Regions from separate parts of the Promicromonospora sp. NPDC050249 genome, predicted to be linked through region 1. Evidence: riboswitches for the same ligand, from Rfam matches in the RefSeq annotation. Region 1 holds a riboswitch; the other holds the start of a gene.

What was found. Region 1 has a riboswitch for thiamine pyrophosphate ahead of AB0I32_RS22305 (thiamine ABC transporter substrate-binding protein). Riboswitches for the same ligand answer to the same signal wherever they lie in the genome.
Region 2: linked by a shared signal. The riboswitch ahead of thiC (phosphomethylpyrimidine synthase ThiC) and the one ahead of AB0I32_RS22305 (thiamine ABC transporter substrate-binding protein) in region 1 are both predicted to bind thiamine pyrophosphate.

What each region holds. Positions count from the first base shown of each region.
Region 1 is NZ_JBFAKY010000034.1:31,362-35,839, forward strand. It holds gene AB0I32_RS22300 (iron ABC transporter permease) at 1-1,222, opposite strand, end outside; gene AB0I32_RS22305 (thiamine ABC transporter substrate-binding protein) at 1,198-2,277, opposite strand; TPP riboswitch at 2,272-2,376, opposite strand; gene AB0I32_RS22310 (DUF4235 domain-containing protein) at 2,414-2,695, shown strand; gene AB0I32_RS22315 (PAS and ANTAR domain-containing protein) at 2,746-3,549, opposite strand; gene AB0I32_RS22320 (FAD-dependent oxidoreductase) at 3,732-4,478, shown strand, end outside.
Region 2 is NZ_JBFAKY010000015.1:4,070-8,547, reverse strand. It holds gene AB0I32_RS14025 (N-acetylmuramoyl-L-alanine amidase) at 1-1,044, shown strand, start outside; gene AB0I32_RS14020 (C39 family peptidase) at 1,169-2,401, opposite strand; TPP riboswitch at 2,624-2,729, shown strand; gene thiC (phosphomethylpyrimidine synthase ThiC) at 2,724-4,478, shown strand, end outside.

The sequences.
Region 1 (4,478 bases):
CGGACACCCCGAGCGGGAGCATGAACAGCCCGTCCAGCGCCCCGACGGCGCGGCGTGCGCCGACCGACCGTGGCCGCCGGGACACCACGAGCGCCGCCAGCCCGCCGACCACCAGGGAGATCACCGTCGCGGCCAGCGCGGTCCGCAGCGAGGTCGCTGTGGCCTCCCACACGGTCACGACCAGCGCGTTGCGCTCGCCGGTGGTCCCGAGTGCCACATAGTTCCCGGGCCCCCAGGAGCCGTCGGGCTCGCGAAAGCTGCGGGTCACCAGGCCGGCCAGCGGCAGCACCATGAGCCCGCCGACGATCGCCGCTCCCACCAGCGCCATCGTCAGGTCCTTGGGCGACCGCCAGGACAGCCGCCTGGCGGAGCCGTGCGCGGACACGAGGCGCAGCGCCGCCTCGCGGCGCCGGCGGGCCCGGGCGGAGACCGCAAGGGCGCCCGAGATGACCACGAGCTGCAGGATCGAGAGCACCGACGCCGTCCGCAGGTCCAGGAACTGGGTGGTGCGCGTCCAGATCTCGGTCTCGATGGTGCCGTACCGCACGCCGCCGAGGACCAGCACGACGCCGAACGCGGTGGCGCAGAACAGGAACACCACCGAGGCCGCGGACGCGACAGCGGGTGCCAGCGAGGGAAGCGTCACCGTGCGGAAGACCCGCACGGGCCCCGCCCCGAGCGACGCGGCGGCCTGCTCGGTCCGGGGGTCGAGCCGTTCCCACAGCCCGCCGACGGTCCGCACGACCACCGACACGTTGAAGAAGACGAGGGCGACGACTATCCCGGCCAGCGACTCCTCCAGGCCGAGGAAGCCGAGCGCGCCGCCGGGCGCGAACAGGGTGCGGAACGCGACGCCGACGACGACGGCGGGCAGCACGAACGGCACCGTCACGAGCCCGCGCACCAGGACCCGGCCCGGGAACGACCGGCGGTAGAGCAGGTACGCGAGCGGCAGGCCGAGCAGCACCGAGAAGGCGGTGCCGAGCACTGCCTGGGTGAGCGTGAGCCACACGAGCCGCCACGTGCGCGGGCTGGACAGCACCTCGGCGAACCCGGTGAGGTCGAGCGCGCCGTCGGGCACGAATCCGCGGACCACCAGCGCGGCCACGGGCCAGGCGAAGAAGACGGCGAGGAACCCGAGGGGGACGGCGACCGCCGTCCCCCAGAGCAGCGGCGCGGGCCGCAGGCCCGGTCGACTCAGCCCACTACGGTCTCTGTCCACCGCTCTATCCACTCGTCGCGATGCTCGCTCACCTCGGCGGGATCCACCTCGAACGGCGCCTCGGCCTGGGGTGCGAACTTCTCCCAGTCGGCGGGCAGCTCGGTAGCCGGGTCGGCCGGGTACATGTACATCGACTCGGGCAGCGCGGCCTGGGCGTCCTCGCCGAGCAGGAAGTCGACGAACGCCTGAGCGCCCTCCGGGTTGTCCGACCCGGCAAGCACTCCCGCGTACTCGACCTGCCGGAAGCACGTGTCGAGCAGCGCGCTGGTGGTCGACTCCGAGCCGTCCTCGCTGACGGTGAAGGCCGGCGACGTCGCGTACGACAGGACGAGCGGGCGCTCGCCGCCCTCGCCGGCGCCCGAGAAGTCCACGTAGTAGGCGTCCTCCCACGAGTCGGCGACCTTGACGCCGTTGTCGACCAGGGACGACCAGTAGTCCTCGAACCCGTCCTCGCCGAACGCCCCGACGGTCGCCAGCAGGAAGGCGAGCCCGGGAGACGACGTCGCGGGGTTGCTCACCACGAGCAGGTCCCGGTACTGCGGGTCGGCCAGGTCCTCGAGCGTCCTCGGCACCTCCAGGTCCGACTTCTCGAACCAGGCCGCGTCCGCGTTCACGCAGACGTCGCCCTGGTCGACCGGGGTGAGCGCGCCGCCCAGCTGCTCGACGCCGTCGGGCAGGTCCGCCGGGGTGTACTCCTCGACCACCCCCGCCTCGAGCGCGCGGGAGGCGAAGGTGTTGTCGATGCCGAAGACGGCGTCGCCGAGCGGTGCGTCCTTGGTCAGCACCAGCTGGTTCACCAGGGTCCCGGCGTCGCCCGCCGCGCTGACCTCGACTGTCAGACCGGACTCCTCCTCGAACCGCTCGACCACCTTCTCGTCGAGCGCCCAGGAGTCGTGGGTCACGAGGGTCACGGTGCCGGACGCCGCCGGGTCGCCCCCGTCGGAGCCACCGGTCCCGGAACCGCCGCACCCGGCGAGCAGGAGTGCCACGGAGAGCGCTCCGGCGGCCGGAACAGCGTGGATGGTGCCCGCGTGAGCACCGGAAAGACGCAACATCGTGCCTCGACTTCCTCCGCCGGTCTGACCCGGATCAGGTTCAAGGGTCTGCGGTGTTCCGCACTCTCAGCGCCGTGTGGCGCTCCCCTGTCGTGTCCGGCCAGCCTACTGGCTGGTCGGACGCTACGGTGTAGAGATGGCCAAGATCGAGACGGAACAGACACTCGCCGAGAAGGTCGGCACTCTTGCCCTGACGCTCGCAGCCGGCTGGGTCGCGCAGAAGGCGGTCAGCATGATCTGGAAGGGCGTGACCGGCAACGACGCGCCCAGCAAGGCGGACGACCCGGAGCTGGACCTGGTGCAGGCCACCGTGTTCGCGGCGGTCGCAGCGGGCACCGCGGTGTTCGCGAAGCGTATGGCGGCGAAGGGCGCGTCGACGGCGGCGCTGCGGCTCGCCGCCCGCCGCGCCGCGCGCTGACCCACCGGATGCCCGGCCAGGATCACCGGGCCGGGCATCCGATCACAGGGTCAGGCGGACTTGCCCGCCGACGCCTTGCGCGGCCGCCGGGTGAGCAGGGGGTCGTGCCCGCGTGGCCGCCCCACCGGCTCGACGCCGTCCAGTGCGCGTGTGAGGGCTTCCTGCGTGATGCCCTTCCGCTCGCGATCCGCCCCCTCGCGATCGGTCCCCAGCCTGGCCATCACCTGGTCTGCGGCCAGGCGCAGCGGGATGTCCACCCGCCCGGCGGCTTCGTGCAGCAGGTGACCCGCGGTCTCCTCGCTCACCCCACGTACCGCCATGATGACGCCCTTGGCCTGCTCGATCACCGCCTGGCTGACGAAGGCCCTGGTCACGACCGCCTCGGACTTACGCGCCAGCGCCTCCTTCTGGACCGGCGTGACGTCGATGACGTAGCCGACCAGCTCCGGCGACCGGCCGGGGCCGCTGCGTCGGCCTTGGCCGATGACGACCACCGAGCGTGTGCGGCCCCTGCGGTCCACGATCCGGTGCGCGCACGCGAACGGGCGGCCCGTCCGCAGGGCCTCGGCTGCGGCCCGCACCACACGGGCGCGATCGTCGGGGTGCTTGCGGGACCGGAGCGCCTCGAGGCCCGGCTGAACCTCGTGCCGTCTCCACCCGTGCATCGTGTACACCTCGTCGGACCACCACCAGGTGCCAGACATGATGTCGACGCGGTAGCTGCCGACAAGAAGGTTGGTCCCCAGACCAAGAGCATGCGCCAGGTCACCCACCGAGAAGCTCGGTGACTGCTCAGCCGTGTCGCCGCCGGCGCCGTCCACGATGCTGAGCCTGGGCTGCAGGGAAGGGGGCATCTTGAACCTCCCGGATCCGAAGCGGACCAGGAGCCGCTTCATGACTCCGCCACCTCGATTCTAGAAGCGAGGCACTGCGAGTGCCAGGCCCTCGTGCCAGCCTGGTACGGGCCGGCCCGAGGGTCGGCACAGGGACGACCAGCACTGATCGAGCAGCACGGATCGACCAGCGGAGGTGCATCGTGAGCGAGACCCCCTACGACGCGACGACGGACCTGGAAGCCACCGGCAGCGGTTCACCGGGGGTCATGGCCCCCGGCCCGCTCCGCACCGATGTCGTGGTGGTCGGCGCCGGCCTCACCGGTGTCGTCACCGCCCAGCTGCTCGCCGACGGCGGCGCCTCCGTCGTGGTGCTCGATGCCCGCGGCGCACGAGCGACCACCACCGCCCGCTCGACGGGCAAGCTCTCGGTGCTGCAGGGCACCCGGCTCGCCCGGATCGCCCGGCACGGCGACGAGGTGGTGCGCGACTACCTCACGGCCAACTTCGCCGGTTTGGGGTGGCTGCGCCGCACCCTCGAGGACCTCGGCGTCCCCGTCGAGAACCGGGACGACCTGACGGTGGCGGCGACCCCCGACCAGGTGGCCGACGTCGACGCGGTACTCGCGACCTGCGCCCGCCAGGGACTCACCGCACAGTGGGAGGAGGACCCGCCGTACCCCGCGCGGTCCTACGGCGCGGTACGCCTGCCGGGCCAGGCACAGGTGGACCCGCTACGGATGCTCTCGGCACTGCGCGCCCGCCTGCGCGCCCGCGGCGTGCCGGTGCACGACGGCGTCCGGGTCCACCAGGTGCGCCGGCGCAGGTCCGGTGTCGCGCTGCGCACCAGCCGCGGCGCCATCCTCGCCGACCGGGTGGTGCTGGCCACCGGCACACCGCCCGGGCGGCTGGGCGGGCTGTTCCTCCGGCTGGAGGCGGGGCGCAGCCTG
Region 2 (4,478 bases), on a different contig from region 1:
ACCAAGAACGTGCACTGGGACCCGGGCCCCTACTGGGACTGGGACCACTACTTCGAGCTGCTCGGTGCCCCGATCGGCGGTGACCTGGAGGCGACGACGAACGTCGCGCCCGGCGACGTGGTCGAGGTGCGCACCGGGTACGCCGACAACCCGAACACGGTGACGGGCTGCGAGGAGGCGTCGCCGGGCTCGGGCGCGTGCGTAACGGGCGCCGGGACGAACTTCCGGTACCTGCACCAGTCGCCGTCGGCCGACGCGCCGCTCGCGAAGGACCCGGGCTGGAAGCCGGACGGATCGAACGGGACCACGTACGCGAGCGACGTGAGCGCGCGCGTGCAGTCGGGGCACAAGCTCGTCGTCGACCAGGTCGAGGGCGACTGGCTGGGCGTGTGGTGGGCCGGATCGCTGGCCTGGCTGCACAATCCTGCCGAGCGCCCGGTGGTGGTGCCTGCGACGGCGAAGACCGTCACCGTCGCGGGCGACGCCCCGGCGCCGGTCTTCGGCAGGGCCTACCCGGAGGTGGCGGCCTACGAGGAGTACCCGGGCGTCCCGGTGCAGCCGGTCACGCCGATCGAGTACACGGTCGGGGTGGGCCAGACGTACGCGGTGGCCGACGACCACGTCGCGTCCGACTACTACCGGGCCGCCACGTTCGACGGCACGGGGCCGGGCGACCGCACGGTGGTGCGGGGCGACGACGTGTACTACCAGCTCTGGCTGGCGCACCGGTACGTCTTCGTCAACGCGGCGGACGTCGAGATCCACGACCCCGTGGTGGCGGACGTGACCGGGCCGAGCATCGAGGGCCGGGCCAAGCCGGGGAAGGTCCTGCGTGCGGACGCCGGCACGTACCTGCCGGGCGAGGTCGACGTGGAGTACCGCTGGCTGCGCGACGGCGAGCCGGTGCGCTGGGCGAAGGGTGACCGGTACCTGGTGACGGGCCTCGACCAGGGCGCTGAGCTCACCGTGCAGGTGACGGTCTCCGCGGACGGCTACACGTCGGCGACGTACACCTCTGAGCCGAAGCAGGTCCCGCCGAGGTAGGTAGAACCAGGGCGGGATAGAACTGGCGGGATAGAACTGCAGCGAAGTAGAACCCGAGCGCCAAGCCCTGGTCCTGCTTCGCTGCCGTTCTATCTCGCCACAGTTCTACCTCGGCGGGATGGGGTTACCAGTTCTGCGTGACGCCCGGCATGTTGGCCGGCAGCTTCACGTTCTTCGGGTGGTAGACGTACGTGACGCCGTCGGTCGACGTCTGCCATACGCGCTCGAAGTTCTCGCGCGTGTAGACCTGTCGCACTTCCTCGTTGCTGGCCTTGTTCGGGTCGTTGATGATCGGGTCACCGTCCGCGGTGAACCCGATCAGCACGACGAGGTGCCCGGGGGTGCTGTAACCGGCCTCGGGCATCTCCGCCTCGTCGAAGTTGAGCGAGACGGTGAGCGGGATACCCGCCTCGATGAACTTCTCGGCCTCCGCGAGGGAGCGCAGCCGGGTCACGAACGACTTCAGCCCGAACCTGTGGGCGTAGGCGGCGTTGAACGGCCAGTTCCCCGCACCCTCGTACGCGTAGTCCCAGGTGTTCATCGCGGCGTAGTCGACCTGCGGGTCGCCGTTGGGAGCGACGATGTCCTCCAGCTCCTCGGCAGGCACCTCGCGTCCGTAGGAGTAGATCACCATCGTGGACGACGTCGGCGAGCACCACACCTGGCCGCCGCCACCGAACTCGGGGTACTCGCCGCGGTGGATGTTCTGGCTGTACTGCGGCACGTCGAGCGATACCTCGCGCCCGAGCGTGAAGTCGCTGGTTCCCGTGTAGTGCTCGTCGGGCAGGTTCTCGTTGGTCATGGTGCTCACCGACGCCAGGCGCGGCGAGGTCCTGGCGCCCTCGGGCCGGTACAGCCGGGCCCGGGTCTGGAACGCGTCCGGCTCGAAGCCCGCCCTCGCGACGAACGTGTCGGTGAACAGGGCCGCGTCGGTGTCGCCCTGGCCGTTCAGGGAGGTGCGGTGGATGTCGCCGACGCGCCCGTCGGCCGGCGCGAACTCGTCGCCTGACGCCCAGCGGCCCATCACGAACCACTTGGTCCATGTCCCGTCGGCCTTACGGCCGCGGAACTCCACCTCGACCCAGGTGCCCGTGGGGGTGTCCGCGTTCCAGGACGGAACGGCCTGCTTGATCGGGTACCCGGTCTCGACGACGGGCGAGGTCCACGTGCCGGTCTCGTACGTGACGGGCGTGCCGTCGCCGAACGGGTCCGTGTAGTCCACGAGGTCGCCTCCGCGGGGCAGGAAGAGCCCGCCGTGGACGTCGAACCGCAGTCCGTCGCGTTCGCCCGCGAGCAGCTCCCGGCGCCCCTCCCAGGAGGTCAGGGTGATCTGGTTGTCCGAAGCCGTAGGGCTCACCTCAGCTCCCGCCGCTGACACCGCACCCGCCACGATCCCTGTCTGGACCACGAGTGCCCCCGCAGCCGCCAACGCGAACGCCCTCGTTCGCAGGTTGTTCCGTACCGGCATTCCAGCCTCCATGTCCCGGGCTCGCTGCTGGGGTGAGCGAGCCGTCCGGCCTTGCTTATCACGGTCGGCGGCGGGGCAGAAGGAAAGTGCCGGACAGTGCTAACCTCGGCGGCGATCCCACGGGTGCCTCACGCAGGGGCTGAGATCGGGCTGTACGGCCCGGGACCGTTGAACCTGTCCGGTTAACACCGGCGTAGGAAGCAGGAGTCTCATGATGGAGAAGTCCCAGTCCCGCACGCTCGCCTACCAGTACGAGCGCGACCACGAGCACGACGGCGGGTCCAGCACACCGCAGGACGACACCGGTCTCCGGGTGCCGGTCACGGAGATCACGCTGGCGCCGTCGCCCGACGGCGCCCCCAACGAGCCGGTCCGCGTCTACCGCACGCAGGGCCCCGGTTCCGACCCGGTCCGCGGCCTCCCGCCGGCCCGCGAACCCTGGGTCGTGGCGCGCGGAGACACCGAGGAGTACGACGGCCGCGACCGGGCACTGGCCGACGACGGGCGCGGCGCGCTGCGCCGCGGTGCGGCCAGCCAGGAGTGGCAGGGTGAACGACGTCGGCCCCGCCGGGCGCTCCCCGGCCGGACCGTCACCCAGATGCACTACGCGCGCCAGGGCGTGATCACGCCCGAGATGCGGTTCGTCGCGGTGCGCGAGGGCTGCGACGTCGAGCTGGTGCGCAGCGAGGTGGCCGCGGGCCGGGCGATCATCCCGAACAACGTGAACCACCCGGAGTCGGAGCCGATGATCATCGGCAGGGCGTTCCTCGTGAAGGTCAACGCGAACATCGGCAACTCCGCCGTCCACAGCTCCATCGCGGAGGAGGTGGAAAAGCTCGAGTGGGCCACCAAGTGGGGCGCCGACACCGTCATGGACCTGTCCACGGGCGACGACATCCACACCACGCGGGAATGGCTCATGCGGAACTCGCCGGTGCCCATCGGCACCGTGCCGATCTACCAGGCCCTCGAGAAGGTCAACGGCGACGCCAGCGCGCTGACCTGGGAGATCTACCGCGACACCGTGATCGAGCAGTGCGAGCAGGGCGTCGACTACATGACGGTGCACGCCGGCGTGCTGCTGCGGTACGTGCCGCTCACCGCCGACCGGGTCACGGGCATCGTCTCGCGCGGCGGGTCGATCCTCGCCGGCTGGTGCCTGGCGCACCACCAGGAGAACTTCCTCTACACGCACTTCGACGAGCTCTGCGAGATCTTCGCCCGGTACGACGTCGCCTTCTCCCTCGGCGACGGCCTGCGGCCCGGATCGCTCGCCGACGCGAACGACGCCGCGCAGTTCGCCGAGCTCGACACGCTCGCCGAGCTGACGAAGCGGGCCTGGGCCTACGACGTCCAGGTGATGGTCGAGGGACCCGGACACGTCCCCTTCCACCTGGTGCGCGAGAACGTGGAGCGGCAGCAGGAGCTCTGCGACGGCGCCCCGTTCTACACGCTCGGCCCGCTCGTGACCGACATCGCGCCCGGCTACGACCACATCACCTCAGCGATCGGCGCCACCGAGATCGCCCGGTACGGCACCGCGATGCTCTGCTACGTCACGCCCAAGGAGCACCTCGGCCTGCCGAACCGCGACGACGTCCGCACCGGCGTGGTGACCTACAAGATCGCCGCGCACGCCGCCGACGTCGCCAAGGGCCACACCGGCGCCCGCGACCGCGACGACGCCCTGTCCAAGGCCCGCTTCGAGTTCCGCTGGCGGGACCAGTTCAACCTGTCGCTCGACCCGGAGCTCGCGGAGTCGTACCACGACGAGACCCTTCCGGCCGAGGCTGCGAAGACCGCGCACTTCTGCTCGATGTGCGGGCCCAAGTTCTGCTCGATGCGGATCTCGCAGGACATCCGCGACGAGTTCGGCGGGGCGCAGAACCAGGCGGCGCTCGCGGACGCGGCGGCCGCGGAGGGTATGGCACAGAAGTCCGCGGAGTTCCGCGAGTCGGGCGGCGAG